4 regions of the Streptomyces sp. NPDC085931 genome follow, and region 4 is predicted to be linked to each of the others. Evidence: riboswitches for the same ligand, from Rfam matches in the RefSeq annotation. Region 4 holds a riboswitch; each other region holds the start of a gene.
What was found. A riboswitch is a leader RNA that binds a small molecule or an ion and turns the genes downstream of it on or off. The one in region 4 is predicted to bind cyclic di-AMP.
Positions count from the first base shown of each region.

Region 1: it holds a riboswitch for cyclic di-AMP, as region 4 does, so the genes downstream of both, ACIGAN_RS13850 (M23 family metallopeptidase) here and ACIGAN_RS28525 (transglycosylase SLT domain-containing protein) in region 4, are expected to answer to the same signal.
Region 2: it holds a riboswitch for cyclic di-AMP, as region 4 does, so the genes downstream of both, ACIGAN_RS33825 (C40 family peptidase) here and ACIGAN_RS28525 (transglycosylase SLT domain-containing protein) in region 4, are expected to answer to the same signal.
Region 3: it holds a riboswitch for cyclic di-AMP, as region 4 does, so the genes downstream of both, ACIGAN_RS03025 (M23 family metallopeptidase) here and ACIGAN_RS28525 (transglycosylase SLT domain-containing protein) in region 4, are expected to answer to the same signal.

Region 1 covers NZ_JBITSK010000006.1:66,341-73,828, reverse strand. The annotation lists gene ACIGAN_RS13865 (Glu/Leu/Phe/Val dehydrogenase dimerization domain-containing protein) at 1-451, shown strand, start outside; gene ACIGAN_RS13860 (TetR/AcrR family transcriptional regulator) at 505-1,122, shown strand; gene ACIGAN_RS13855 (SGNH/GDSL hydrolase family protein) at 1,338-2,123, opposite strand; gene ACIGAN_RS13850 (M23 family metallopeptidase) at 2,482-3,417, opposite strand; cyclic di-AMP (ydaO/yuaA leader) riboswitch at 3,422-3,583, opposite strand; gene ACIGAN_RS13845 (alpha-galactosidase) at 3,895-5,970, opposite strand; gene ACIGAN_RS13840 (tyrosine-protein phosphatase) at 6,151-6,948, shown strand; gene ACIGAN_RS13835 (DUF6126 family protein) at 6,964-7,083, opposite strand; gene ACIGAN_RS13830 (helix-turn-helix domain-containing protein) at 7,080-7,488, opposite strand, start outside.
Region 2 covers NZ_JBITSK010000023.1:44,531-52,018, reverse strand. The annotation lists gene ACIGAN_RS33835 (M23 family metallopeptidase) at 1-1,485, shown strand, start outside; gene pcrA (DNA helicase PcrA) at 1,628-4,105, opposite strand; cyclic di-AMP (ydaO/yuaA leader) riboswitch at 4,419-4,591, shown strand; gene ACIGAN_RS33825 (C40 family peptidase) at 4,599-5,774, shown strand; gene ACIGAN_RS33820 (hypothetical protein) at 5,852-6,796, shown strand; gene ACIGAN_RS33815 (hypothetical protein) at 6,774-7,127, opposite strand.
Region 3 covers NZ_JBITSK010000001.1:713,567-721,054, forward strand. The annotation lists gene ACIGAN_RS03010 (bifunctional acetate--CoA ligase family protein/GNAT family N-acetyltransferase) at 1-296, opposite strand, end outside; gene ACIGAN_RS03015 (HPr family phosphocarrier protein) at 470-751, shown strand; gene ACIGAN_RS03020 (GntR family transcriptional regulator) at 925-1,620, opposite strand; gene ACIGAN_RS03025 (M23 family metallopeptidase) at 1,816-2,604, opposite strand; cyclic di-AMP (ydaO/yuaA leader) riboswitch at 2,617-2,780, opposite strand; gene ACIGAN_RS03030 (M16 family metallopeptidase) at 2,973-4,361, opposite strand; gene ACIGAN_RS03035 (M16 family metallopeptidase) at 4,358-5,749, opposite strand; gene ACIGAN_RS03040 (DNA topoisomerase (ATP-hydrolyzing) subunit A) at 6,089-7,488, shown strand, end outside.
Region 4 covers NZ_JBITSK010000015.1:155,507-162,994, forward strand. The annotation lists gene ACIGAN_RS28505 (polysaccharide deacetylase family protein) at 1-575, opposite strand, end outside; gene ACIGAN_RS28510 (glycosyltransferase) at 710-2,077, opposite strand; gene ACIGAN_RS28515 (GNAT family N-acetyltransferase) at 2,097-3,215, opposite strand; gene ACIGAN_RS28520 (HAD family hydrolase) at 3,371-4,219, shown strand; gene ACIGAN_RS28525 (transglycosylase SLT domain-containing protein) at 4,183-4,962, opposite strand; cyclic di-AMP (ydaO/yuaA leader) riboswitch at 4,966-5,147, opposite strand; gene ACIGAN_RS28530 (polyprenyl synthetase family protein) at 5,652-6,662, shown strand; gene ACIGAN_RS28535 (LolA family protein) at 6,896-7,488, shown strand, end outside.

The DNA of each region.
Region 1 (7,488 bases), on a different contig from region 4:
GGTGGACCGCGCCGCGTTGCGGCCGGGCGACCTGGAACTGCCCGGCGACGCCTGGCTGTCGGCCGACGCGGAGGTGCTGGTGCCGGCGGCGGTGTCGTACGCCGTCGACGCCGAGAACCAGCGGCACGTCAAGGCCCGCTGGATCGTCGAGGCGGCCAACATGCCGGTACGGCCGGAGGCGGAGTCGCTGCTGGCCGGGCGCGGGGTGACCGTGCTGCCGGACGTGGTGGTCAACTCCGGGACCAACGCCTGGTGGTGGTGGACCCTGTTCGGGGACATCGGCGCCGACGCCGAGGAGGCGTTCGCCCACACGCGCCGCTCGATGCGGGCCCTGGTCGAGCGGATGCTGACCCGCGCGCGGGCCGAGGGGACGACACCTCGCGCGGCGGCCCACGCGATCGCCGCGGACCGGCTGCCGGTGATCGCGCGGCGGTACGGCTGCTACCGCTGAGGCAGGCCGGATCCGCACGTCGGGGGGACGGCACGCGTGGGTAGGGTGACGGCGTGACGAGAGTCCGGTTGAGCGTGGCGGAACGGCGTGGGGAACTGCTGCGCGCCGCCGTGGAGCAGATCGAGGCCCGGGGCGTGGCCGCGGTCAGGATCGCCGACGTGGCCTCCGCGCTCGGCGTGAGCAACGCGCTGGTGCTCTACCACTTCGCGTCCAAGGAGCAGTTGGTGGCGGCGGCGTTCCGGCACGCGGCCGAGGCCGACCTGGCGCAGCTGCGCAAGCTGCTGGGCCGCCGCACGTCGGCGCTGCGGCGGCTGCGCTCGGCCGTCCGCTGGTACGCCCCGACCGGCCAGGCCAAGGGCTGGCGCCTGTGGATCGAGGGCTGGGCGGCGGCCCTGCGCGAACCGGCGCTGCGCGAGGTCACGCAGGACCTCGACCGCCAGTGGAAGGCCGCCCTCGCGGAGGTCATCGCGGAGGGTGTGGCGGCGGGCGAGTTCCACTGCCCCGACCCGCGGGCCACGGCCCTCCGCCTCACCGCCTTCCTCGACGGTCTGGCCGTCCAGCTGACGTCCTATCCCGGCGCGATGCCGAGGACATGGGCCCAGCAGTGGACGGAGGAGGCCCTGGCCCGCGAACTCCGCCTGGAATCCGCCCCGTCGGGCGACCCGGCGTAGCCGCCGGGGACGGCCGGGCCACCCCGGCGACACGACGGCCCGCAGCCGGGCCACGCCATGAAGTGGACGCAGCACCCGCACCCCCGGCGCGCCCCCGACCCCGACTCGAGGCACGACCCACCCGCGCCCCCGCCACCGCCCCGACCCGGACTCGGCGCACGGCCCCGACCCGCACCGCAGCCGTCAGGCGAGGACGCGCGCCCCCACGCGCACCCTCACGCCACCGCGGCGATCCGCATCCGGATGTCCTCCGGCGACAGCGCGCCCTTGGCCGTCACATGGTCACCGGAGGACTCCCCCCGCAACCGCCGTCCGATCCACGGCACCAGGAACTCCCGCGCCCAGTGCACGTCGTCCCGCCGCACCTCCAGCGTCCCCCGCGGCGGCAGCGGCGGCCACGGCTGCTCGGGATCGGCCGGGACGTCCAGCCCCAGCACCTGCCCCGCGCGCAGCGCCACGCGTGTGTGCCCCTCGGGCGACAGGTGCAGCCGGTCGGCGTCCCAGGCCCTGCGGTCCTGCACACTGCGCAGCGACCACAGGTCGAGCACCGGGCAGCCGTACCGGTCGGCGATGGCCCGGACGTGTCCGTTGTACGTGGCGATCTTGCCCCGCAGGTGCTTGAGCACGGGCACGCCACGCGTGTCGAACCCGGTCGTCACCATCACCGTCCCGGCCACCGCCGTGAGCCGCGCCAGCGCCCGCTCGAAGCGCTCGGCCACCTCGTCCGGGTCGGTGCCGGGCCGGATGATGTCGTTGCCGCCGGCGCAGAACGAGACGAGGTCCGGGGCCATCTCGACGGCCCGCGGAACCTGGTCCGCCACGATCTGGTCGAGGAGCTTCCCGCGCACGGCGAGGTTGGTGTACCGGAAGTCGCCTTCGGGCCGGAGGTCGGCGAGCAGGACGGCGAGCCGGTCGGCCCAGCCGACGAACGCCCCGTCGGGGCCGGGATCACCGACACCCTCGGTGAAGCTGTCCCCCACCGCCACGTACGACCCGATCACTGCTCTGCTGTCACTCTTCGAATCGTCTGCCACAGCCGCTCATGATTCACCTTCGAATGTGACCTACGCGACCGTAGAAAAGGTTGACGGGCGGTGAGATAAGCCACTCCCAAAGTGTTCGCCAATTCCGGAATAGCCGACGCGTCAGGGGTGTTGCGGGGGAACCGCCGCACCCGGAAGCCGCCGGTCCGGACGTGGCCACCGCAGTCCCGCCCGGCGCCCCCGGTCGGTGGCCCGCGCCGGGGGCGCGCACGCCGAAGGCCGGGCCCCGGGGATCGGGGACCGGCCTTCGGCGGCGTGTCAGGTGCGACGACCGAGCCGGACCCGACCCGGGCCGGGCAGCCGGTCGCGCGACGGGTCAGCCGACGGAGACGCCGTGGGAGCGCAGGAAGGCGACCGGGTCCACGTCCGAGCCGTAGCCCGGGGCGGTGCGGATCTCGAAGTGCAGGTGCGGTCCGGTGACGTTGCCGGTGGCGCCGGACAGGCCGACCTGCTGCCCGGCCGTCACGGTCTGGCCGGCCGAGACGGAGAGCTGGGACAGGTGGGCGTACTGGGCGTAGTGGCCGTCGTTCAGCTTGATGACGACCTGGTTGCCGTAGGCGCCGCCCCATCCGGCGGAGACGACCGTGCCCGCGCCGACGGCCTTGAGGGAGGTGCCGGTCGGGACGACGAAGTCGACACCGGTGTGGTAGCCGCTGGACCACATGCTGCCGGACATGCGGTACGGGGTGCCGACGGTGGCACCGTCCACCGGCGAGCTGTAGCCGGCGGCGTTGCTCTGGGCGGCCGGCGCGGCGGCCGGCTTCGCGGCGGTCCGCGTCCCGGCGGACGAGGACTTCTTCGCGGGCTTCTGCGCGGGCTTCTCCGCCTTCTCGGCCGATGCCTTGGGCGCGGACGGCGCGGACGCCCGGGGGGCGCTCGCGGCGGCCTTCTTGCCGAGGGAGAGCTTCAGGCCCGGGTGGATCAGCGACGGGTCGTCGCCGACGGCGTCCCGGTTGCCGGAGTAGAGCTTCTTCCAGCCGCCGCTGACGTTCTGGTCGTCGGCGATCTTCGCGAGATAGTCGCCGGCCTTCACCGTGTAGGTGCGCGTGCCGGTGGCCTTCTCCGCGGCCTTCTTCTCGGCGGCCGGGGCGGCCTGGACGGCCTTTTCCACAGCCGCCTGCGGAGTGGCGGCGTGGGCGCCGGCGGCCCCCATGAGGGGAAGGGCGAGAGCGGCCCCGCCGGTTCCGGCGACGGCGATGGAGCGGGTGAAACGCTGGGTCTTGGGGCGGCGGTGCTTACCCTTCGCGGGCATGACGAATTCCTCTCCGTCGCCTGCGAGGTGAGCTGTCGGGTGCGGGCTGGAGATGCCCGGCCGCGGCGGGCGCGGCTTAACCCCAAGCCCGTTCCGGGAACCGGAACAGGCGTCTTACCTGTGGGTCCCCCGCTCCTGCCGTACGTCGGGTCAGTGTGTGCGGGCTCCGGGCGGCGGCAGGATTAGGCGTCCGTCCGGATTGGTGTGGAACGTAAGCGACCAGGACGCGACGGGACAAGCTTGCGGTTGCCCGTGGAGGCGTTTTTCTTGACGCGTCGGCACATTTTCCCGTCACCGAGCGTGGATTACGGATCTCCGGCTTTCCTCAATCGCCCTGAATGGGGCCCTGATTACGTGCGCATGGCAACAACACATCGTCACGAGTATGACGATGGTCACGCACCCCGTTCTCATCTCCTTTACGACCGGGGCACGTTATGGCGAAGCGGCCGAAGCGCCTTATTCGGACAAGAATGACTACTTCCGCTTAAGGCGGACCACGGTGGCGTCCAGGTCTCCGCGCAGCACGACCCGCAGTCCGTGGTGCAGCAGGACGGCCCCTCGGTGCAGTTCGCCCGTTTCGAGGCATTCGTACGTCGCCGCCGGATCGAGGCCGCGCAGCCGGAGCGCCGGCCCGGGGTCGCCGTAGCGCTGCGCCGGGAGCCAGGCGAGGACGACGGTCTCGTCGCCGAGGACGTACTGCACGGCGCTCGGCCCGCCCTCCGGGGGCCGCAGCCGGTAGAGGTCACCGCGCTGCACCACGGGGCGGATCTCCTTGTAGCGCGCCACCCACTGACGCGCCTCGGCGAGTTCCTCCTCCGTCCACTTCGTGAGGTCGCCGCCGACCCCGAGGACCCCGGCCATGGCGCTGACGAACCGGAACCGCAGGGAACTGGCCCGGTGGTTGAGCATGGCGTTCGGACTGTCGGTGACCCAGGCGGCCATCACGCGCGCGGGGTGGATTTGGCTGAAACCGTGCTGGATGGCGAGCCGGTCGAGCGGGTCGGTGTTGTCGGAGGTCCACACCTGGTCCGTACGGCTGAGCACGCCCAGGTCGATCCGGCCTCCGCCGCCCGAGCAGGACTCGAAGGCCACGCCCGGGTGGGCGGCCCGCAGCCGGTCGAGCAGGCCGTACAGGGCGCGGACGTGGTCGACCCACAGCCGCTGCGGGTAGCGGTCACCGGGCCAGCCGGCGTCGGTGAAGCAGCGGTTGAAGTCCCACTTGACGTAGTCGATCGGGGCGCCGGCCAGGAGCCCGTCGAGCTGCCCCCACAGGTACTCCTGGACGTCCTCCCGGGCCAGATTCAGTACGAGCTGATTGCGGAACTCCGTCCGCTTTCGTCCCGGTTGGTACTGCACCCAGTCCGGGTGGGCGCGGTACAGGTCGCTGTCCGGGTTCACCATCTCCGGCTCGACCCAGATGCCGAACCGCATGCCGAGGCCGTGCACATGGTCGGCGAGCGGCTTCAGCCCGCCGGGGAAGCGCTCGGGGTTGGGCGTCCAGTCGCCGAGCCCGGCCCGGTCGCCGGTGCGCGCCCCGAACCAGCCGTCGTCGACGACGAACAGCTCGACCCCCAGGGCCGCGGCCCGCTCGGCGAGCGCCCGCTGCTGCTCCTCGGAGATGTCGAACCCGGTGGCCTCCCAGGAGTTGAACAGCACCGGCCGGTCCTGCCCGGCGTCCGGGATCACGTAGGCCCGCTGGTACGCGTGCCAGGCGCGGCTCGCCCCGCCGAAGCCGCCGCCGCTCCACAGCCCGGCGAAGACGGGGGTCGTGTACGACTCCCCCGTGCCCAGCGTCAGCAGGCCCGAGTCGTCGTGGCCGGCGCCGCCGGTGATCTGCACGCGCGCGTCGGGGAGCTGCGCCACGGAGATCCGCCAGGAGCCGGACCAGCCCAGGGCGCAGCCGTAGACCTCGCCGTGCTCCTCGGTCGCGTCGGTGTCGAGGGCGACCCAGGGCAGGTGCTGGTGGCCGGTGTGACCGCGCCGGCTGCCGATCACCTTCTCGCCGTAGGTCAGCGCGGAGCGCACCAGCCGGGACTCGGCGCCCCAGCGGCCGTGCAGCTGGGACAGCCGCCAGCTGTCGCGGTCGGGCAGGGTCCAGGTCGCGGAGTCGGCGCGCAGCACCTCGACCTCCGGCCCCTGGTTGTCCAGGGTGGCCCAGCGCTCGACGACGTCCGAGGAGGGGCGCATCCGGTAGTGCAGGGTGATGGCCAGGCCGTCGTCCCGGAAGCGCAGACGCAGCTCGCCGTCCTCGGTCTCGTACCCCTCGTGGACCCATGCGGTGCCGCGCCGCCCGGCGGTGCGCACGGACAGGGCGGGGCGGACGAAACGGGGGCCGCCCTCGACCGGGTACTCCTCGCGGCCGTCGAGCGGGGACTCGAAAGGCCAGTACTCCGGCAGGGGGCGCAGGGCGAGGGCCTCGGCGTCGGCGAGGGTGATCCGGGGGCCCCAGTGCAGATGCAGCAGTTCGTCCCGGTCGGTGACATGGAGGGCGTAGCTGCCGGCCGGGCCGGAGAGCACCCAGGTACGACCGTCTTCCGAGATGTCCAGCATCGAGACCTCACAGATTCGGACAAGCACGACCAGGGACGATCAATCAGCAACATCATCGAGGCCGGTGGGCGCATCGGGCAACGCCTGTGGACACCTCATTGCCCCTGGCAGGCATGTCGTATCGTCGAGTGGTGCCCGCCGCCGAGCCCGCGTCGGCGGCGCCGATGGGGAGGAGCCCACGTGACACAGCAGGTCCCGTCGACCGAGCCCGAGCTGGCCGGAGTGCGCAACTTCCGCGACGTGGGCGGACTGCCGACCGTGGACGGGCGGCGCGTGCGGCAGGGCGTGCTCTTCCGCAGCGGCCACCTGGCGCACGCGACCGCGGAGGACGCCGCCTTCCTGGCCACGCTGGGCCTGCACACGGTCTTCGACTTCCGCAACGCCGCCGACCAGAAGCTCGAGGGCCCGGACGTCGAGCTGCCGGGCGTGCGCAACGTGAACCTGCCGCTGAGCGACCCGGCCGACGGCGCCGAGTTCTGGCGGATGGTCCGCGACGGGGACCTGGAGCAGCTGCGCGCGATCCTCGCGGACGGCAAGGGCGCGGACCGGATGATCGCGTCCTACCGCATGATCATCAAGGACCGCACCGCGGAGCACTCCCGGGTGCTGCACGCGCTCGCCGAGGACAGCGTCCCCGCGCTGATGCACTGCGCGGCGGGCAAGGACCGCGCGGGCCTGTCCATCGCGGTGACGCTGCTCGCCCTGGGCGTCGAGCGGGACGCCATCGTCGAGGACTACCTGAAGTCGAACGCCCGGCACCGCCGCTACAAGGTGCAGCGCAGCAGCTCGCAGGCCTCGGCCTACTCCCCCGAGGTCATGGAGCTGCTCAGCCCGCTGTTCGACGCGCGCGCCGAGTACCTGACGGCCGCGTTCGACACCATCGAGGAGACCTGGGGCGGCGTCGACCCCTACCTGGAGAAGGGGCTGAAGCTCGACCCGCGGACCCGGGAGCGGCTGCGCGAGCGGCTGCTCGACTGAGGAACCGCCCGGCGGCTACTTGGCGCCCACCTCGAACAGCAGGTAGATGAACGCGGCGAAGACGTGCCCCAGGATGAGGTAGATGAACAGCCGCACCCACAGGGCGCGGGGGAACTTGTCCTCGATGTCGCTCATGGCGCGTCTCCGGGGATCGGGCCCAGGCACAGGGCGGCCGTCGGGCTCTGCAGCAGGGTGTGGACGAAGAGCAGGTCGACGCCGTCGTGGTCCTCGGCGGCGATGCGGTGCGGGGTGAGCGAGTCGAAGTGGGCGCTGTCGCCGGCCGCCAGGCGGTGCGTGGTGTCCCCGAGGCGCAGCCGCAGCCGGCCCCGCAGGACGTGCAGCCACTCCTCGCCGGGATGGACGCGCACGATGTCGCCCTGGGAGCCGTGGGGGACGTGGACCCGCAGGGCCTGCATCCCGCGGCCGGAGGCGCCGGCCTGCCAGTAGGTCCAGCCGCCCGCCGCGGTGGGTTCCATGTCGGCCGCCCGCACCACGGCGTCCCGGCCGGAGACGGTCTCGCCGAGCAGCTCGGAGACGGTC
Region 2 (7,488 bases), on a different contig from region 4:
GCCTCGGCGCCCTACGCGTCGTACGGCACCCAGGAAGCCCCGTACGGCGACTTCACCACGTACGGCGACTACGCCGCCACCGGTTTTGATCCCGCCGGCACGGACGGCGCCGGCTTCGACGCCACCGGCCACACCACCGCGAGCTTCGCCGCCGACCCCCTCTTCGGCGACATGCCGGGCAGCGGTCAGGACACGGGCACGTACGACACCGGCCACTGGCCCACGGGTGCGCACGAGAACCCGCACCACGACGCGTACGCGGCCCAGCACCACGCCGCCTACGACACCGGCGTCTACGACACCGGCTCCTGGCACACCGAGCAGCAGCCCCTGTCGGCCATCCCGCCGCAGGCCCCGCCCTCCGACGCCACCGGCCAGTGGGAGACGGGTGCTTGGCTCCAGCCGGACCAGTCCGGCAACCCGGGCGACCGGACCCAGCAGTGGGAATGGGGCACGCAGGCTTTCGACACGGGTGCCTTCGACGCCACGCAGTGGAACTCCGACGGCACCGCCGCACCCGCCCCGGACGCCTACGAGCAGCATGGCGAAACCTTCGAGCAGCACGAGCCGGTCGCCTTCGATCAGCGCGAGACCGCGACGTTCGAGCAGGTCGCCTACGAGGAATCCGCCGAGGCCGGCCACCACGAGCCGGACGCGACCGGCGAACTGCCCACCGTCGCCCCGCTCCTGGACGGCCAGGAAGAGGTCGAGCCCCCCGCTTCGCGCGCGGCTTCGCGCGCCGGCTCCCGTTCCCGCCGCCGTACGCCGCCCAAGCGCTCGGCGCTGATGACCATCGCGGTGCCCTCGGCGTGTGTGATGGGCGTGGCCGGGATCGCGGCCGCCTCCGTCGGCAGTCTCACGGAGGACAGCGCGGCGGAGGCGCACACCACCGCGGCGGACGTGCAGCCGGTGCAGCCGGCCGCGGCCAACAACAAGCTCGACACCCAGTTGCAGAGCCTCGCCGCCGGGGCCGACGACTTCGCCGACCGGGCCAGCCGTACGCAGGAGCGCATCGACCTCAAGGCCCAGCAGGCCGCCGAGCGCAAGCGGGCGGCGGAGGAAGCGGCCCGCAAGGAGCGGCTGCGCCCGAAGTTCGCCCTGCCGGTCGCGCAGCACGGACTGAGCGCCTACTACGGCCAGTCCGGCATCAACTGGATGTCCCTGCACACCGGCATCGACTTCCCCGTCTCCTACGGCACGACGGTGATGGCCGCGACCGACGGCACCGTGCGCACCCAGTGGAACAGCGCGTACGGCAACATGATGATCGTGACCGCGAAGGACGGCACGGAGACGTGGTACTGCCACCTCTCCACGTACACGGTCGCCTCGGGGACGACCGTCAAGGCCGGGGACCCGATCGCGCGCTCCGGCAACTCCGGCAACTCGACCGGCCCGCACCTGCACTTCGAGGTGCGTCCCGCGGGCGGCTCGGCGATCGACCCCCTCTCGTGGCTGCGCAGCCACGGCGTCGACCCGACGTAAGGCCGCCCCGACCCCGCGGGCGCGTCACGCCGCCCCGGCCCCCAGCACCTGACGCAGCCCGCCCCCGCAAGCGGGGCGGGCAAACACGACGGCCCCCGCCGGGCGGACCGGCGAAGGCCGGCGACCCGCCCGGCTCACCGGACTACAGCTTCTCCACCGGCGCGTACCGCAGCAGCAGCCGCTTGGGTTTGGTGTCGCCGAAGTCGATCGTCGCCTCGGCGTTCGCGCCGGTTCCCTTGACCGCCACGACCGTCCCGAGACCGAACTGGTCGTGCGTGACCCGGTCCCCGACCGCCAGCCCCACCACCGGCTTCTCGGCCGTACGGCGGGTGGCGAAGCCGGACGCGCCCGAGGCGGACGAGCGCGAGCGGGACGACGACAGCGAGGCCGCGACGGCGGAGACGGGACCGGAGGACGCGGGGCCGGTGGCGCCCGTGCGCTTCCACTCCACGTGGGCCGGCGGGATCTCCTCCAGGAACCGGGAGGGCGGGTTGTACGAGGGCTGGCCCCAGGCGCTGCGCAGCGTGGAGCGGGTCAGGTAGAGCCGCTCCCGCGCGCGGGTGATGCCGACGTAGGCCAGGCGCCGCTCCTCCTCCAGTTCCTTGGTCTGGCCGAGGGCGCGCATGTGCGGGAAGACGCCGTCCTCCATGCCGGTGAGGAAGACGACCGGGAACTCCAGGCCCTTGGCGGTGTGCAGCGTCATGAGCGTGATGACGCCGTCGCCGTCCTCCTCGTCGGGGATCTGGTCGGAGTCGGCGACCAGCGCGACCTGTTCGAGGAAGTCGGCCAGCGTGCTCTGCTCGCCCTCGCCGCGTTCCTGCTCGAACTCCATGGCGACGGCGGCGAGTTCCTGGAGGTTCTCGATCCGGGTCTCGTCCTGCGGGTCGGTGGAGGCCTGCAGCTCGGCGAGGTAGCCGGTGCGCTCCAGGACGGCCTCCAGCACCGTGGCCGGTCCGGCGCCGGACTCGACGATCGTGCGGAGGTCCTCCATCAGCGTGTTGAACCGCTTGACGGCGTTGGTGGAGCGCGCGGCCATGCCGTAGGCCTCGTCGACGCGCTTGAGCGCCTGCGGGAAGCTGATCTTCTCGCGCTGGGCGAGGGCGTCGATCATCGCCTCGGCCCGGTCGCCGATGCCCCGCTTGGGGACGTTGAGGATCCGGCGCAGCGGCACCGAGTCCTCCGGGTTGGCCAGGACGCGCAGGTAGGCCAGGACGTCCCGGACCTCCTTGCGCTCGTAGAAGCGGACGCCGCCGACGACCTTGTAGGGCAGGCCGACGCGGATGAAGACCTCTTCGAAGACACGGGACTGGGCGTTGGTGCGGTAGAAGACCGCGACGTCGCCCGCCTTCGCCTCGCCGGCGTCCGTGAGGCGGTCTATCTCGTCGGCGACGAACTGGGCCTCGTCGTGCTCGGTGTCGGCGACGTAGCCGGTGATCAGCGCGCCCGCGCCCGCGTTGGTCCACAGGTTCTTGGGGCGGCGGGACTCGTTGCGCTCGATGACCGCGTTGGCGGCGCTGAGGATCGTCTGCGTGGAGCGGTAGTTCTGCTCCAGCAGGATCGTCGTCGCGTTCGGGTAGTCCTCCTCGAACTGGAGGATGTTGCGGATCGTCGCGCCGCGGAAGGCGTAGATCGACTGGTCGGCGTCGCCGACGACGCACAGCTCGGCGGGCGGGATCTCGGCCTCCGGCGGTACGTCCACGGGGTGCTCGGCGGTGCCGACCAGCTCGCGGACCAGGGCGTACTGCGCGTGGTTGGTGTCCTGGTACTCGTCGACCAGGACGTGCCGGAAGCGGCGGCGGTAGTGCTCGGCGACGTCCGGGAAGGCGCGCAGCAGGTTGACCGTGGTCATGATCAGGTCGTCGAAGTCCAGGGCGTTCGCCTCGCGCAGCCGCGACTGGTAGAGGGCGTAGGCCTGGGCGAGGGTCTTCTCGAAGCCGTCGGTGGCCTGGGCGGCGAAGTCCTCCTCGTCGATCAACTCGTTCTTCAGGTTGCTGATCTTGGCGCTGAACGACTTCGGCGGGAAGCGCTTGGGGTCGAGGTCCAGGTCGCGGCAGACCAGGGCCATCAGGCGCTTGGAGTCGGCGGCGTCGTAGATCGAGAAGGAGGACGTGAAGCCGAGCCGCTTGCTCTCGCGGCGGAGGATGCGCACGCAGGCGCTGTGGAACGTCATGACCCACATGGCGTTGGCGCGGGGGCCGACGAGCTGCTCGACGCGCTCCTTCATCTCGCCCGCGGCCTTGTTGGTGAAGGTGATCGCGAGGATCTGGCCGGGGTGGACGTCCCGCTCGGCGAGCAGGTGCGCGATGCGGTGCGTGAGCACGCGGGTCTTTCCGGAGCCGGCGCCGGCCACGATGAGCAGCGGGGAGCCGGAGTGCACGACGGCGGCGCGCTGGTTGTCGTTCAGCCCGTCCAGCAGCGCGGCGGAGTCGATCACGGGGCGGGGGGCGCCGTCCCGGTAGTGGGTGTCCCGGTCCGGCGGCACGTCGAACTTCCCGCCGAACAGATCGTCCGGGATCGACTCCGGAACGTGATCGTCCTCGGGCGGCGGCGGGGGCTCGTCCGCGGGGCCCCGCTGGGCCTGGAGACTCGCCAGGAAGTTGTCGTCAAAGAGGCTGCTCATCGCTCTCCGAGTCTAGGGCGCCCCACTGACAGCCCGCCGCCGCCCCGAGAACATCGCCCCGGAACCGGGCCTTCGTGCCCGGTCGCCGGGCCGCCGTCGCCGTCCGGAATGGCGTGATCACGCCGCGCGACACCGGGCCCGATTCGGGACGACTCAGGACCAATTACCCCCACTCCCTCACGCTCAGCGATGCTCCGACGTAAGGTCACGAAAATGTATCGGGCATATCACCCATCAACCTTCACAGGCGCCACACGAGTTGGCTACGGTGCGACCGGGCCGCATGACCCCCACCGGCGAACGTCGCCGGGCCGCGCGGCCTCCGCCGAGTCCGGTGTGCCGCAGCGGCAGCCGGAGCCGGGGACCCACCGAGAACCTGGGGTGAATCGGCCCGACTCCCTCCCCGGGAAGGCCGTAGGGCAACCCTTCCGAACCACCCGCCCGAACCCGACAGCTAACCCGGTAGGCGGAACCTTGGAAGGAGTCGCCTCCCTTGGCGTCGCACCGTAAGTCGCGTCCTTCGGGCACGCGCGTGGCAGGCATACGGACCCCCGCCCTCGCAACGGCGGCCCTCACCTCCGTCGCCCTGCTGTCCCAGTCGGCCAACGCCGCCCCCGAGGCCGACGGCAAGCCCAGCCTGGAGGAGGTCGAGAAGAAGGTCGACGACCTGTACCGCCAGGCCGAGTCGGCGACCGACAAGTACAACGCGGCCAAGGAGAAGACCGCGAAGCAGCGCAAGCGCGTCGGCACCCTCCTCGACGACGTCGCCGAGCGCACCGAGAAGCTCAACGAGGCCCGCCAGAAGCTCGGTTCCTTCGCCGCCGCCCAGTACCGCACCGGCGCCGCCGCACCGGACACCGCCACGTTCCTGCTCGCGGACACCCCGCAGGACTACGTCGACCAGTCCCAGCTGATGGACCGGATGACCGGCCGCCAGAAGGGCGCGGTCGACGACTACGTCACCCAGCAGTCCGAGACGATGCGCAAGCGCCAGGAGGCCACCGAGAGCCTGCGGACGCTCACCGCGTCGCAGAGCGATCTGAAGACGGCCAAGGCCACCGTCCAGCGCAAGCTCGCCGCCGCCCGCGACCTGCTGTCGCAGCTGACCGCCGAGGAGAAGGCGCGGCTCGCGGCGATCGAGCAGGAGAAGCGGGCGGAGGCCGCCCGCAGGGCCGCCGAGCTGGCCCGCGAGCAGGCCGCGCGGGACAAGGCCCGGGAAGAGGCCGCCCAGCGGCAGGACAGCGCCCCGTCGGGCACCGCCGCGGGCCCCGCCTCCCCGACGTCCCCGGTCCCGGCCGGCTCCTCGTACGCCACCAAGGCGGGCAAGGCGCTGGCCTTCGCCCGCGCCCAGATCGGCAAACCGTACGTGTGGGGCGCCGTCGGCCCCGGCTCCTACGACTGCTCCGGCCTCACCCAGGCCGCGTGGAAGGCCGCCGGGGTCACCCTCCCGCGCACGACCTACGACCAGGTCGACGCCGGCACCACCGTCCCGCTGTCCCGTGCCCAACCCGGTGACCTGGTGTTCTTCTACGACGACATCACCCACGTCGGCCTCTACATCGGCAACGGCATGATGATCCACGCCCCGAAGCCGGGCGCGTACGTGCGCGAGGAGTCGGTCTACTACGACGGCGAGTCGGCCGTCCACAGCGTGGTGCGGCCGGCCTGAGGGGTCCCGTGCGTTTTTGAGGGGCACGCGCGCGTGCCCCTCACCCAACCCGCGCGCCGCTCTCTAGCATCGGCGCTATGCCCGGCCCCTCCCGGTTCGCCACCTTGTGGGCGACCTACGCGCTGACCGCCGGCACCCTGTCGGCAGGTCTCGACTCGGCGGGGTACGGAGTCCTCTCCCGCATCGCCCTCGTCCCGGCCTGCGCGGCCTGGCTGGGGACCGTGGCGTACGTCGTGCTGCGACTGCCGCGGGCCGCGTGGCGGGCGCAGGCACCGGCCGCCCACACCTTCACCGCGGCCACCGCCCTGCTCGGCGCCGGTGTCTCGGCGGCCGGCCGGCAGACGCCCGCCGCGGCGCTGCTCGCGCTCGCGGCACTGCTCTGGACGCTGCTGCTCGCCGCCGGGGATCCGGGCCGCGGCGGGACCGTGTTCCTGCGCTGCGTGGCCACCCAGGGGCTCGCCGTGCTCGGCGCCACGCTCGCCGCGGCCGAGTCGGTGGCCTGGCCCGCCCACGCCGCCATGGTGCTGTTCTGGCTGGGGCTGATCCGGTACGGCTTCGCCCTGTTCCGCTTCGCCCCGCGCGAAGTGACCGACGGGCTCGGGGACCACTGGCTCGCGGGCGGCGCGCTCGCCGTCTCGGCACTGGCCGGGGCGCGGCTCCTCAGCGCCGGCAGCGGCCGCCTGTACGTGTGGAACGACGACGATCACACCGTCCTCAGCCGGGTCACCGTCGCCCTGCTGGTGCTCACCCTGGTGTGCTGGGTCGCCCTGCTCACCGCCGAGCTGATGTGGCCCCGGCACGGCTTCGACGTGCGCCGCTGGGCCGGTGTCTTCGGCGCGGCCGTGACGGCGGCCGCGACGCTGGCCGTCGCCGCCGCCCTGGACGCCCCCTGGCTCGACGCCGTCGGCCGGGCACTGCTGTGGCTCGCGGTGGCGCTGTGGCTGGCGTGCACCGCCCGGACGGCAGCGGCGGTCCGCGCCGGGTCAGGTCCCGCCGGGGTCAGGTCCACAGGACGGCGATGAAGACGTTCGCCGCCGTCAGCAGCCCGACCAGGCCGAACAGGCCCTTGTCCACCTTCTCGTCGTCCCGTTTCACGTAGACCAGGCCCAGGATCACGATCAGCAGGGCCAGCTTCACGCCGATCTTGATGTTGTTCACGGACTGGTCGTCGGCCTGGTTGAGCCCGACCAGGATCACCCCGGTGACCAGCATCGTCAGGGCGCCGTGCAGCATCGCGGGGGTGTAGCGGGCGGTGCCCCGGCCCATCGCCTTCAGCTGGGTGAGGAAGCCGCCCAGGAGCGCGGCGATGCCGATGATGTGCAGACCGACGAAGAGGTGGATGAGTACGTCCATGGGGCCGGAGCCTAATCAGGGGCCCCGGCGCCGCCGGACACCGGCCCACCGGTGCATATATGCGCCATAGCACCCGATCACCGTCACTCGCCCGGGAAATCCACGCATCGGTCATCACGCTGAGTCGAGTGGACGGCGCCCCGGAGGCTTCACGGTCACATACGGTCACCGCCGGTCCTCTCGAAACACTTCCGCGCACCCGCCCCCGGCCCCGCACGCCCAGGTTTAGCGTCCTCCACCAGGTGCCCGGCTCCCCACCGCCGCCCGGGCCAGGGGCGGCAGTCGGACACCACCGCCGAGAAGGTCCGGCGGCGGCCCGCTTCCCCTGTGCGGGCCGTCGCCGGACGCGCGCAGGCCGCTG
Region 3 (7,488 bases), on a different contig from region 4:
CCGATCCGGTCGTAGCGTACGGTGGCGATGAACTCGCCGCCGACCGTGGCCGCGAGTCCCACCCGGTCCACAAAGTCGTGGTGCGTGAAGCGGTGGACGTCCTTGGCGGACAGGCGAGGGTACGGCGCGAAGAAGCGGTAGTACTTCGACTCGTCGGAGACCTGCTCGTAGAAGCTGACCAGACGCTCGGCGTCATCGACGGTGATGGGCCGGACGCGCGCGGTGCCCCCGTCGCGCAGCACCACGTCGGCTTCCCAGTGGGCGGGATACTCGTGCCGGTCCGGCGAGGTCTGCATGGGCCCCAGAGTACGGCTAGCGCCTGACAACGGCGCGAGGCAGGCTGTGGAGGGCGTTCGTCGGGTCGAGGCCGCGATCCGACGGCACCGCGGGGCGGGACGACAGGTCCGCCCCGGGCTTCACGTATGGGAAACTGGTCTAGACAACCCTGAACAGCGAAGGGCAGCATCACATGGCTGAGCGCCGCGTCAACGTCGGCTGGGCCGAGGGCCTCCACGCCCGCCCCGCCTCCATCTTCGTCCGAGCCGCCACGGCCGCAGGCGTCCCGGTGACGATCGCCAAGGCAGACGGCAACCCCGTCAACGCGGCCTCCATGCTCGCCGTCCTGGGCCTCGGCGCCCAGGGAGGCGAGGAGATCGTCCTCGCCTCCGACGCCGAGGGCGCGGACGCCGCCCTGGACCGGCTGGCGAAGCTGGTCTCCGAGGGCCTCGAGGAGCTTCCCGAGACCGTCTGAGTCGTTCCGGCGGTTTTCACGGGTGAAGCCGCGCCGGCCTTTGAGGCCGGCGCGGCTTCGCTCATTTCCGGGGACCCGGGCGCCTCGAATTCAAAACGGCTCACCGGATCACCGGAAAAGGGCAGCAGAATAAATCCCCCGCGGAACTCCACTCTTTGTATACGGCTTCCGTGTTAATGCCGCGGGCTCGCCGTGTTTACGGGATGTTGCGGGTTCCTCACACGCTCGACGCGCTCCCGCGGGGCGAGCGGGCGCAGCCGGTGCGCGGACGTCGCGCGCTCGGCGTGCAGCGCCGTGACCGCCCGCGCGCGCTCGCTGTCGCCGCGCGCCACCGCGTCCACGATCGCGCCGTGCTCGGTCCAGGACTCCACCGGATCGGCCGGCACCTCCACCGCGTACATCCAGGCGATCTTGTGGCGCAGCTGGGCGAGCATCGCGATCAGGGCGGGGCTGCCGGAGGCCTGGGCCAGCGTCTCGTGGAACCAGCCGCCCAGGGAGCGCAGGTCGTCGCTGGTGCCCCGGCGGGCGCGCTCCTGGCCCAGCCGGACCAGGCCGCGCAGGACCTTCAGATGGGCCTCGGTGCGGCGCTGGGCGGCCCGGGCGGCGCCGAGCGGCTCCAGCAGCGCGCGCATCTCCAGCAGGTCGGCCGCCTCCTGCTCGGTGGGCTCGGCCACGCACGCGCCCGCGTGCCGCCGGGTCACCACGAAGCCCTCGGCCTCCAGCGTGCGCAGGGCCTCCCGGACGGGGACGCGCGAGACGCCGTAGCGGCGCGCGAGGAGTTCCTCGGTGAGCCGGCTGCCGCGCTCGTGGACACCCGCGACGATGTCGTCCCGGATGGCCGTGCACACCGAGTGCGCGGGAATACGCATGACCCGACCTCCGCTTAATCCCCGTGAAACGTCGACGAGTGACGTGTGTTCCGTGACTCTATTGCAATCAGCCGGAATTTCCGACGGGAGCCCGGAATCCATGGATATTTTTTGGACAGGGGCGTCTGGGGGGCGGGAATACCGAAAGGCCCCGGCTCGGTGAGCCGGGGCCTTTCGGGCGCTGAGCGGGTGGCGTCAGAGGTTCACGCCGTGCGAGCGGAGGTAGGCGAGGGGGTCGATGTCCGAGCCGTACTCGGGGCTCGTGCGCGCCTCGAAGTGCAGGTGCGGGCCGGTCACGTTGCCGGTCGCGCCGGACAGGCCGATCTGCTGGCCGGGGGTGACCTGCTGGCCCACCGAGACGCCGACGGACGACAGGTGGCCGTACTGGGTGTACGTGCCGTCGTTCATCTTGATCACGACCTGGTTGCCGTAGGCGCCGCCCCAGCCGGCCTCGACGACCGTGCCCGCGCCGACGGCGTGGACGGAGGTGCCGGTGGCGGCGTGGAAGTCGATGCCGGTGTGGCTGCCGGAGGACCAGACGGCGCCGCCGGCCTTGTAGCCGGTGGAGACGTAGGAGCCCGGGATCGGGGACACGAAGCTGTTGAGGCGCTTGCGCTCGGCCTCGCGGGCGGCGCGCTCCTTGGCCTCGCGGGCCTTCTCGGCGGCCTCCTTGGCCTTCTTCGCCGCCTCGGCGGCGCGCTCGCGCGCGGCCTCCTCGGCCTTCTTCACGGCGGCGGCCTCCTCGGCCGCCAGCTTCTGCGCGACGGCCTGCGCGTCGATCTGCTGGGCCACCGTGTCGCCCATGGTGATGACGGGGGTGAGGCCGGTCTGCTCGACGGCGGGCTCATCGGCGGCGAAGGCCGGGGCGGCGACGGTGCCGATCACACCGGTGGTGGCGAGCGCCGCGACGCCCGCCGCGCGGGCCGTGCCGCGCTGGATCCTGCTGGGACGGCGATGCTTGCCGGTGGCGCGCGTGAACGCCATGAAGTGGCTGGTCCTTTCCTTCCCTCTCGCCTACCGGGTTAGCTGACGGGTTCGGAGCAGGAAGGTCTCCTACGGACCCCCTCGCGGCTCGCGCGGGCGTCCGATTCACCCCAGGGACTGCGTGGGTCCCCGGCTCCCCTGGCTCGCGCCGTACGGGGACTCGGCGATGACTGTCCGGTGCCGCGGGTGCGGCGCACTGCCTGACGAACAGCCCGGACGAAGCTAAACGGGGCCACTTTCAATTCCCAAACGGATCCGGGCTTTTGTAGCGCATCCCACAGGGCAGACAGGCAACTCCCGCCCCAATTCGGGCATAAAGGAGCCCTGGTGCCTTGGAAGGCAACCAGGGCTCCGTGGCGCGTGTGCCGCTACTCGGCGGCCACGACCGTGACCGCGCCGATGCCCAGGGCCTCCACCGGGGCCTTGATCTGCGCCGCGTCGCCCACCAGGACGGTCACCAGACGGTCCACGGGGAAGGCGCTGACGACCGCCGCCGTGGCCTCCACCGTGCCCGTCGCGGCGAGCCGGCGGTACAGCGTGGCCTGGTAGTCGTCGGGCAGGTGCTGCTCGACCTGGTCGGCCAGCGTGCTCGCGACGGCCGCGGCGGTCTCGTACTTCAGCGGCGCCACTCCGACCAGGTTCTGCACGGCGACGTCCCGCTCGGCGTCGGTCAGCCCCTCGGCGGCGAGGGTGCGCAGCACCGTCCGCAAGTCCTGCAGGGCCGGGCCGGTGTTGGGCGTGTCCACGGACCCGCTGATGGCGAGCATCGAGGCACCGGTGCCGTCGGGCGCGGAGCGCAGCACCTGGGCGAAGGACCGCACGCCGTAGGTGTAGCCCTTCTCCTCGCGCAGGACGCGGTCCAGGCGGGAGGTGAGGGTGCCGCCGAGGCAGTACGTGCCGAGCACCTGCGCGGGCCAGACGCGGTCGTGCCGGTCCGGGCCGATCCGGCCGATCAGCAGCTGCGTCTGGACGGCGCCCGGGCGGTCCACGATGACCACCCGGCCGGTGTCGTCGGCGGTCACCGGCGGCACGGGGCGCGGCTCGGCCGAGGAGCCGGTCCAGGAGCCCAGGGTGTCGCCGAGCAGGGCGTCCAGGTCGATGCCCGTGAGGTCGCCGACCACCACGGCCGTGGCCGTGGCGGGGCGGACGTGCTTCTCGTAGAAGGCGCGCACGGCCGCGGAGTCGATCGCGGCTACCGTCTCCTCGGTGCCCTGCCGGGGCCGCGACATGCGCGAGCCCGCCGGGAACAACTCCTTGGACAGCTCCTTGGCGGCCCGGCGGGAGGGGTTGGCCAGCTCGTGCGGGATCTCGTCGAGGCGGTTGCGGACCAGCCGTTCGACCTCGCTGTCCGCGAACGCGGGCGCCCGGAGGGCGTCGGCGATCAGACCGAGTCCCTTGGCGAGCCGGGAGGCCGGGACCTCCAGGCTGATCCGGACGCCGGGGTGGTCGGCGTGCGCGTCGAGGGTGGCGCCGGCCCGCTCCAGCTCGGCGGCGAACTCCTCGGCGGAGTGCTTGTCGGTGCCTTCCGAGAAGGCCCGCGCCATGATCGTGGCCACGCCGTCGAGGCCGGCCGGCTCGGCCTCCAGGGGGGCGTCCAGCAGCACCTCCACGGCGACGACCTGCTGACCGGGGCGGTGGCAGCGCAGCACCGTCAGGCCGTTGTCGAGCGTGCCGCGCTCGGGGGCGGGGAAGGCCCAGGGGCGCGCCTCGCCCGCCTGCGGCCGGGGGTGGAAGTCCATCGTGGCGAGCTCGGTCACTTGGCCGCCTCCTCGTTCTCGTCGCCGGCCGCTGCCGCGGCGTCCCCGGCGGTGTCGGCGTCGTCGGTCTCGTCAGCGGTCTCGTCGGCGACGGGCTCGTAGACGAGCACCGCGCGGTTGTCGGGGCGCAGGCGGGCCTTGGCGACCTCCTGGACCTCCTCCGCCGTGACCTCCAGGACACGCTGCACGGCGGTCAGCGCCAGCTGCGGGTCGCCGAACAGCACGGCGTACCGGCACAGTTCGTCGGCGCGGCCGGCGACCGTACCGAGCCGGTCCAGCCACTCGCGCTCCAGCTGGGCCTGGGCGCGCTCCATCTCCTCGGCCGTGGGGCCCTCCTCGGCGAACCGGGCGAGCTCCTCGTCGATGGCGGCCTCGATGACCGGCACCTCCACGTCGCCGGACGTCTTCACGTCCAGCCAGCCCAGTGAGGGCGCCCCGGCGAGCCGCAGCAGGCCGAAGCCCGCCGCGACGGCCGTACGGTCGCGCCGCACCAGGCGGTTGTACAGGCGCGAGGACTCGCCGCCGCCGAGGACGGTCAGGGCCAGGTCGGCAGCGTCGCACGCGCGCGTGCCGTCCTCGGGCAGGCGGTAGGCGGCCATCAGGGCGCGCGCCGGGACGTCCTCCTCGACGACCTCGCGCAGCTGCTCGCCGATGATCTCGGGCAGCGAGCCGTCCCGCGGCGCGGGCTTGCCGTCGTGCCCGGGGATGGAGCCGAAGTACTTCTCGATCCAGGCCAGGGTCTGCTCCGGGTCGATGTCGCCGACCACGGAGAGCACGGCGTTGTTCGGCGCGTAGTACGTGCGGAAGAACGCGCGGGCGTCCTCCAGGGTGGCCGCGTCCAGGTCGGCCATGGAACCGATGGGGGTGTGGTGGTAGGGGTGGCCCTCGGGGTAGGCGAGGGCGGTGAGCTTCTCGAAGGCGGTGCCGTAGGGGACGTTGTCGTAGCGCTGGCGGCGCTCGTTCTTCACGACGTCCCGCTGGTTCTCCATCGACTCCTCGTCGAGGGCGGCCAGGAGGGAGCCCATGCGGTCGGCCTCCAGCCAGAGGGCGAGCTCCAGCTGGTGGGCGGGCATGGTCTCGAAGTAGTTGGTCCGCTCGAAGCTGGTGGTGCCGTTCAGCGAGCCGCCCGCGCCCTGGACGAGCTCGAAGTGGCCGTTGCCCTTGACCTGGGCGGAGCCCTGGAACATCAGGTGCTCGAAAAGGTGAGCCAGGCCGGTACGCCCCTTGACTTCGTGGCGCGAGCCGACGTCGTACCAGAGGCACACCGCCGCGACGGGGGTCAGGTGGTCCTCGGAGAGCACCACGCGCAGACCGTTGGCCAGGCGGTGCTCGGTCGCTGTCAGGCCCCCGGAGCCTGCCTGGGCTGTGGCCGTGTGACCCATGGGCATGTACGTCCCTTCGATCGCGGAGCGGTCTTCCCAACCGCGGATTCCTGCCGGTCCTGCCACTGTATGCAAGCGTGCGGAGCCCTGGTGAAGTTCCCGGCGCCGACCTGCTCGCGGGAGCCGGAAAGGCCTTCGGGACCGGGCCCTGGTCCCGCTTGTCAGTGCGGCGGTCCACAATGGTCGGCGTCAGATCCGGATCGCAGCAGCACGAGCGAGCCGCAGGGGCGGCCGGTGACACGTGGGCGAGCGCACGCAGGCCCGAGGGGCTGAGCACGGCCGCCGTGTCGTCACCGGCGTCAAGCCCCGTAGGCGAGCGACCAGTAACAGGAGGAGCCGGCAGCGATGGCCCGCCGCAGCACGAAGACCCCGCCGCCCGACGACTCGTACGAGGAGCGGATCCTCGACATCGACGTCGTCGACGAGATGCAGGGCTCCTTCCTCGAGTACGCGTACTCGGTCATCTACTCCCGGGCCCTGCCGGACGCCCGCGACGGCCTGAAGCCGGTGCACCGGCGCATCGTCTACCAGATGAACGAGATGGGCCTGCGCCCCGAGCGCGGGTACGTCAAGTGCGCCCGCGTCGTCGGCGAGGTGATGGGCAAGCTGCATCCGCACGGCGACGCGTCGATCTACGACGCCCTCGTGCGGATGGCCCAGCCGTTCTCCATGCGCGTCCCCCTGGTGGACGGCCACGGCAACTTCGGCTCCCTGGGCAACGACGACCCGCCGGCCGCCATGCGGTACACCGAGTGCCGGATGGCCGAGGCCACGAGCCTCATGACGGAGTCCATCGACGAGGACACCGTCGACTTCAACCCCAACTACGACGGCCAGGAGCAGGAACCGGCCGCCCTGCCCGCCGCCTTCCCCAACCTCCTGGTCAACGGCGCCTCGGGCATCGCGGTCGGCATGGCCACGAACATGCCGCCGCACAACCTGCGCGAGGTCATCGCCGCCGCCCGGCACCTGATCAGGCATCCGAACGCCGACCTCGACGCCCTGATGAAGCACGTCCCCGGGCCCGACCTGCCCACCGGCGGCCGCATCGTCGGCCTGTCCGGCATCCGGGACGCCTACGAGACCGGCCGCGGCACGTTCAAGATGCGGGCGACCGTCTCCGTGGAACAGGTGACGGCCCGCCGCAAGGGCCTCATCGTCACCGAGCTGCCCTTCGCGGTCGGCCCGGAGAAGGTCATCGCCAAGATCAAGGACCTGGTCGGCGCGAAGAAGCTCCAGGGCATCGCCGACGTCAAGGACCTCACCGACCGCGAGCACGGCCTGCGCCTGGTCATCGAGATCAAGAACGGCTTCGTGCCGGAGGCGGTGCTGGAACAGCTGTACAAGCTGACGCCGATGGAGGAGTCCTTCGGCATCAACAACGTGGCCCTGGTGGACGGCCAGCCGCTCACGCTCGGCCTGAAGGAGCTGCTGGAGGTCTACCTCGACCACCGGTTCAACGTCGTGCGGCGGCGTTCGGAGTTCCGCCGCGGCAAGAAGCGCGACCGTCTCCACCTGGTCGAGGGCCTGCTGACGGCCCTGCTGGACATCGACGAGGTCATCCGGCTGATCCGCTCCAGTGAGAACTCCGCGCAGGCCAAGCAGCGCCTGATGGAGCAGTTCTCGCTGAGCGAGGTGCAGACGCAGTACATCCTCGACACGCCGCTGCGCCGCCTCACCAAGTACGACCGCATCGAACTGGAGACGGAGAAGGAGCGGCTCACCGGGGAGATCGAGGAGCTGAC
Region 4 (7,488 bases):
CGCGGGCTGTTGTAGCCGTGCGGGTAGGCGAGGTGGCGGACCTCGTGCCCGAGGGCGTCCTCCAGGACGGCCTTGGAGGTGCGCAGTTCGCGGGTCAGGTCCTTCGCGGGCAGCGTGTCGAGCTGCGCGTGCGTCACCGTGTGGCTGCCGATCTCCATGCCGGAACGTTCCAGCTCCGCCACGCCTGCCAGGGTCATCATCGGGGCGGGCGGCAGCAGACTGCGGCCGCCCGGGGTGATGGCGCCGGTGGTGAGATAGGCGGTGGCGGGCAGCGCCCGCTCGGCCAGCGCCTCGGCGGTGGGTCCGGGCAGATCGGCGAACCCGTCGTCGAAGGTGAGCAGCACGGGCCGGGGCGGCAGGGGCGCCCGCCCGGCCAGATGATCGGCGATCGCGCTGATGGTGACGGGCGTACGCCCACTGCGCGCCACGGCGTCCAGCTGCGCGGCGAACTGCGCGGGCGTGACCGTGAACTCGGCGATCCAGCCGGGCGGGTCGTCCATCACGCAGTGGTACAGGAGGACCGGGACGGCCGGAGAGCCGGCGTCCTCCGCCGTGCCCGCCGGGGCCCGGGTCATGTCACCGCGGACCTCGCCGTCGCGCGCACGGCCGGTGCCGGCCGGGGCTATCGGCCCCTCCCCGTCCCGCGTTCCCCGCTCCGCCCGGCCTCTGCCGCCTCCCCGGCCCTCGCCCCGCCTGCTCGTCGGTGTCCTCATCCCGCCCCCCGCACACTCGCGCGCAGCGCCCGCCGCGCCTTCAGATAGCCGACCGGTCCGTACACCATCCCCCTGCGCTGCAGGCGCGACAGGCGCCGCGGCCAGGGGTGCGTACGCACGTCGTGGTCGCCCGGTGTCCCCCCGCCCCGCGTCTCGCGCGCGGCCGTCAGCGCCCGCGCGTGCGCCAGGCCGCGCGGCAGCCGGGCGAGGAACGCCGGCAGCAGCGCGGGCCGGTTCACCAGTACCGCGGTGAGGTACGCCGTGAGGCCGGCGCCGTAGCCGTACGCCTGGGTCTCCACATCCCGCCAGGTCTCCCGGTGGTGGTGCCAGACCAGGGCGTACGGCGTGTAGCGCAGCCGGTACCCCTCGGCCAGGACCCGGACGAAGCCGTAGAGGTCGTCCCCGCCGCGGGCGGCCGTCCCCGCGCCGGTCGCCGGGTCGAAACCGCCGACGGAACGCAGGACCTCCGTACGGAACGCCATGTTCGCGCCCGAGCCGAACCGCCCGGCCGTGAACGGGAACAGCGGCTCGTCGACCGGCGGGTCCGCCGGGTCGTACGTCCTTGGAGTGAAGCCCTTGGCGAAGCCGCCGTGGCTCTCCAGGAGCACCTGGGCCGGTGTCGTCAGCCGGGCGGGCAGGATCAGCCCGGTGCCGCACCCCAGTGCGGCGTCGGCGGCGAAGGGCGCGGTCAGCTCGGTCAGCCAGCGCGGGTCGGCCACCACGTCGTCGTCCGTGAAGGCGACCACCTCGCCCCGCACGGCGGCCAGGCCCGCGTTGTGCGCGACCGCCAGGCCCGGCACGGGCTCGCACAGGTACCGCACGCGCTCGGCGTACTTCCGCTCGACCAGCTCCCGCGTCTCGTCCGTCACGGGCGCGTTGTCCACCACGACGATCTCGAACCGCGGATGGTCCTGGGCCAGCAGCGAGTCCAGCGCCCGGGCCAACTGCCCGGCCCGCTCCCGGGTGGCCACGACGACACTGGCGTACGGCGGCTCCACCGGCGCGGCGGCATCCGCCGCGACGGCCTCCGTTGCGACGGCATCCGCCGCGGCAGCTTTCGCCGCGACCGCCCCCGTCGCGACGGCCTCCACCGCGGGGCGCTCCACCGCGGGGCACTCCGCCCGCGCCCGGGCCGCCAGCACGGCCCGCGCGTCCGCCCCCTCCGGTATGTGCCCGAGCAGCGTGCCCACCGGGCGGCCCTGCCGTCTGACCAGGACGAACACCTCGCCGTGGGTCACCGGCGGGCTCCCCGGGCCGGGGCTGAGCACTGCCTCCTCGCCGTCCAGGTCCAGCTCGGCGACCTGGACGGCACCGATGGCCAGGAACCGCCGAATCTCCTCCTGCGCACGCGCCGAACGGACCATGCGCCCTCCCCCCTCGTCGTCAGGTACGGCGCAGCCGGGCCGCGCCCTTCAGGGTCCGCGCGGCCAGCGCCGCGAGCCGCGGCCGGGCGCGGACGAAGCTGTGCGCGCGGCGCGCCGGCTCGCGGCTCAGCCAGTGCAGTGCCGCGCCCGCCCCCGGCCGGATCACCGCGCCCTCGTACACGGGCAGTTCGCCCGTCTTCAGCGCGTCCTTGTACTCGGCCGCGCCCCGCCCCAGGTCGAGCGTGGCGATGCCCGCGGCGGCCGCCGCCTCGGCCATGCGCAGGTGCAGCACCAGACCGGGCGAGAACCTCGCGAACTCCGGCTCGTAGGCCGGGAACCAGCAGGCCAGCACCGACGCCGAGCGCAGCCCGAAGTGCGCGGCGACGGGCCGGTCCCCGGCGTACAGCACGGACAGGGTGCCGCTGCACTCCGGCGCCCGGGTGCGGGCCAGGTGCCCGACGAGCCGGGTGATCCACTCTTGCGCGAACCGGTCCCGGCGGCCGGTCCTGCGGTACTGCGCCGACTTCCACTCCATGAGCGTGCGCAGCGCGGCCGGGTCGCGTTCGTCGAACACGAACCGCACCTCGCCGACCTGCCGGCCCAGCCTGCGCTCCTTGGCCAGGGTGGTCTTCAGGAACTTGGGCGACTGGGCGCGCAAGCCCGACTCGTAGGTCTCGTAGCCCTTCTCCACGTCGACGACGTAGGTGGCGTGCTCCTCCGCCGCGTGCGGGACGAACAGCCGCTGCTCCGCCTCCAGGTTGTCGAAGGCGAAGGACGACAGCGAGCAGGCCCGCAGCAGTTCGCCCGGCTCCAGGTCCAGGCCGGCCCGCAGGATCGCGCCCTGCGCATCCGAGACGCCGAGCCCGATGGCCCGGCCCTGTCCCAACGGGCCCCGTTCATGGGGCAGGAAGCCGGCCGGCTCCCGGCCGTCGTAGACGACCGCGACCCGGGCCCGCGGCCTCACCAGACCGACGGCCTCGGTGAACTCCGGTTCCATGAAAGGGTTGCGCGGTGCCTCTGAGGCGGCGCGCAGCGCGCGCCAGCGCTCCCTCTCCTGCTCGCCGAGCTCCCCGGGCCCGGCCACGCGGATGCGCCCACTGCTCAACCTGACCCCCCGATCAAGTCCCCCTGGACACATGGAAGGTACCGCTCGATGCGGCCCCTCGGGTAGGTAGCGGACCATGTTGTTGCCAACTGGTGCAGAGGCCTTCAACCGGGCAATCGGCGTGCGCCCGGCAATCGGCGTGCGCCGTGCGATGAAACGAACGGGCGCGTTGTCCGTATTCTCTGATCATGGCCGCACCCCTCGCATATTCACTCATCGCCACCGACCTGGACGGGACGCTGCTGCGCGGCGACGACACCCTGTCCGACCGGTCCCTCGCCGCACTCGCGCGGGTGGCGGACGCCGGTGCCCAGCACCTCGTGGTGACGGGCCGCCCGGCGCCGAGAGTGCGGCCGCTCCTGGACGACCTGGGGTGCACGGGGCTCGCGGTGTGCGGGCAGGGCGCGCAGGTGTACGACGCCGGCGCGCACCGGATGCTGTGGTCCGTCACGCTCGACCGGGAGCTGGCCGAGACGGCCCTCGGGAAGATCGAGGCCGAGGTGGGGGAGGTGTACGCGGCGGTCGACCAGGACGGGGTCGACGGGCTCACGCTCATCGAGCCGGGCTACCTCATGCCGCACCCGACGCTGCCCGCGGTGCGGGTCGACCGGCGCGACGAGCTGTGGGGCGAGCCGATCAGCAAGGTGCTGCTGCGCCACCCCTGTCTGTCGGACGACGAACTGGCGGCGACGGCCCGCTCGGTGGTGGGGTCACTGGCGACGGTGACGATGTCGGGGCCGGGCACGGTCGAGCTGCAGCCGTGCGGTGTCACCAAGGCGACGGGGCTGGCGCTGGCCGCCGAGCACCTGGGGCTGCGGCCCGCGGACACCATCGCCTTCGGTGACATGCCCAACGACATCCCGATGTTCGACTGGGCGGCGTACGGCGTCGCGATGGCCAACGGCCATCCCGAACTCAAGGCCGTGGCCGACGAGATCACGCTGTCGAACGAGGACGACGGCATCGCCGTCGTCCTCGAACGACTGCTGGGCGGGACGGCTCAGTACGGGCCGTTGACGTTGTCGATCGAGCCGTAGCGGTCGGCCGCGTAGTTGCAGGCCGCCGTGATGTTGGCGACCGGGTCGTACGGGTCGTAGGGGGTGCCGGGCACGTGGTAGGCGGCGAAGGTCGGGTCGATGACCTGGAGCAGGCCCTTGGACGGGGTGCCCTTGGCGGCGTTCGAGTCCCAGTTGTTGATCGCCTGCGGGTTGCCGGACGACTCCCGCATGATGTTGCGGTAGATGCCGTCGTACGAGCCCGGGATGCCCTGCTGGGCCATGATGTCGAGCGCCTCGCGGATCCATCCGTCGAGGTTGTTCGCGTAGGTCTTCGCGGCGGCCGGGGTGGCCCGGGTCACGCCACCGGCCGGCTCGGCCGGGGCGGACGACTGCGTGGCCTTCTTCTCGGCGGCGGCCTTGGCCGTGGCCACCTTGAGCTTCAGACCCGCGTGGATCACCGCCGGGTCGTCGCCGACGGCGGCGCGGTTGGCCTTGTAGAGCTGCTTCCAGCCGCCGGAGACGTCGTACTTCTCCGCGATGCCGTACAGCGTGTCGCCCTTGGCCACGGTGTACGTGAGCGACGTGGCGGGCTGGGCCGCCTGCGGCACGGTCTGCGCGGCCGGCACGGTCTGCGCGGCGGGCGCGCTCTGGGGCTCGGCGGCGCTCGCGTGCGTGGCGCCGAGGAGCGGCAGGGTCAGTGCCGCTCCGCCGGTTCCGACGGCGACGACACCACGGGTGATCGGGTTCCTGCTGGGGCGACGGTGCTTACCTCGTCCGGGCATGGCGATGTTCCTCTCCGGCGCCTGCGAGGTGAGCTGTCGGGTTCGGGCCGGGAGGTGCCCGGCCGCACACGGCGTGCTGCTGTCGTGCGCGGCTTCACCCCGAGCCGTTCCGCTGTCGTGCGGACCGGCGACTTACCTGGGTCCCCCGCTCCTGCCCTGCGTGAGTGAGTCGGTGTGTGTGGGGAGTCCGGGCGGCGGCAGGATTCGGCGGTCCGCCGGACTGGGCCGGAACGTATGCGAGAGCACATGCCGGGAACAAGCACCGGAGTCACACCAGGCACTGTTCGACCTTGGTCCGGGGGGATCGGACCGCTTGATCCTTTGCGCGAGCCAAGCCTCAACTCGCTTTCGGCGGAAGGCGAAACCGCCCGGTGCCCCGGTGGGGCCGGGGAAGGGCCGAAGTGATTCAATTCACTGATCACGACCCGGGGCGCAATGTCCCGCAAGAGGAATTTGCTTCGTTAATGCCGCAAATCTCGCATAGGTCGCGAATTCCCGGTAAGTCGGAACATGTCTGTTCTTATGAGCTGATCGAAAACATAGCGGTCGTGATCGGATACCACCCGGCCTGTAACCATGGGCGCTGGCGGTGATCGAAACGTGACCGGATACGCTGATCCGAGTGATGGCAGCGACCTATCGACAATCCGCGTAAGCACCGGCAGACACCAGCAGACAGGAGACCCCTCGTGACCGACGTCGGGCCGTTCGGGCTGAGCGTGCGGGACCAGGCTCTGGAGGCCGATGTCCAGGCCGGACTGGCGGCTGTCGAGGAAGGCCTGCTAGAGGCCACCAAGAGTGAGGTGCCCTTCATCACGGAGGCCGCCCAGCATCTGGTGCGGGCCGGCGGCAAGCGGTTCCGGCCGCTGCTCGTGATGCTCGCCGCCCAGTTCGGCGACCGGCACGCGCCCGGCATCGTGCCGTCGGCCGTGGTCGTGGAGCTGACCCACCTCGCCACGCTGTACCACGACGACGTGATGGACGAGGCCGCCGTGCGCCGCGGGGTGGACAGCGCCAACACCCGCTGGGGCAACTCCGTCGCGGTCCTCACCGGCGACTTCCTCTTCGCGCGCGCCTCGCACATCCTGGCCGACCTCGGCCCGGAGGCCGTGCGGGTGCAGGCCGAGGCGTTCGAGCGGCTGGTCACCGGCCAGATCCTGGAGACGGCCGGACCGCAGGACGGCCGCGACCCCGTCGAGCACTACCTCGACGTGCTGGGCGGCAAGACCGGCTCGCTGGTCGCCGTCTCCTGCCGGTTCGGCGCGATGATGTCCGGCGCCGACGAGACGGTCGTGGACGTGCTGACCCAGTACGGCGAGCGGCTCGGCGTCGCCTTCCAGCTCGCCGACGACGTCCTGGACATCGCCTCCGACTCCCACGAGTCCGGCAAGACCCCCGGCACCGACCTGCGCGAGGGCATCCCCACCCTGCCGGTGCTGCGGCTGCGCGAGCGGGCGGCCCGGCTCGGGCTCGCCGAGGACGTCGCCCTGTGCGAGCTGCTGGACTCCGACCTCACCGACGACGCCCGGCACGCCGAGGCCCTGCGCCTGCTGCGCGCCCACCCGGCGCTCGAACAGGCCCGCCGGGACACCGTCCGCTACGCCGAGGACGCCCGCTCGGCGCTGGCACCGCTGCCCGAGTGCGCCGCGAAGACGGCCCTGGTGGAACTGTGCGACGCGGTGGTGCACCGGGCCGGCTGACCGCCCGCCGCCCCCCCCGACCCCTACGGGTCGGGGGAGGAGCCGCCCTCCCGTGTCATACCCCAGCAGTACGCCGAGTTGAGTCCGGGGTCTGACGTATCTGCCTGGCCGATTTGGTCAGATGGAAACCACGGAAAACACCACTCCTCACCTGTTCGGGTGAGAATGGCGGCTCAGGGACGAGTGCGTGCACGACACGGACAGCCGCCGCCGACCACGGAGGTAGGGCACACATGGCACCGTACGCATCCGACGACAGCACGACCGGCGGGGAGGTCGACGAGCGGAACTCCCGGCGGCGCAAGGCCGCGCGGTACGTCGTCCCGGTGACGGTGGTGGGGGTGGCGGCCGCGACGATCGGCCTGGTCCCCGCACTCGCCGACTCCGGTGACCCCGACCTTCCGAAGATCACCGCAGAGCAGCTCATCCAGAAGATCGCCGAGTCGGACACCGAGCAGTTCTCCGGCACGGTGAAGATCAGCACCGACCTCGGCCTGCCGAACCTCGGCGGCCTGGAGTCCGGCCTGCTGTCCGGCGCCGCGGGCGGGGGCGAGGGCTCCTCCTCCGCCGACCCGACGGCCAAGCTCACCGAACTGGCCTCCGGCACGCACACCCTGCGCGTCGCCGCCGACGGCCCCGACCGGCAGAAGCTGTCGCTGCTGGAGAACGCCGCCGAGTACAGCATCGTCCACAACGGCAAGGACGTCTGGGCCTACGACAGCAAGTCCAACGAGGTCTACCACGGCACCGCCTCCGCCGGCCCGGAGCGCGACAAGGACCGGCAGCCGCCGGCCACGCCGAAGGACTTCGCCGAGGAGGCCCTGAA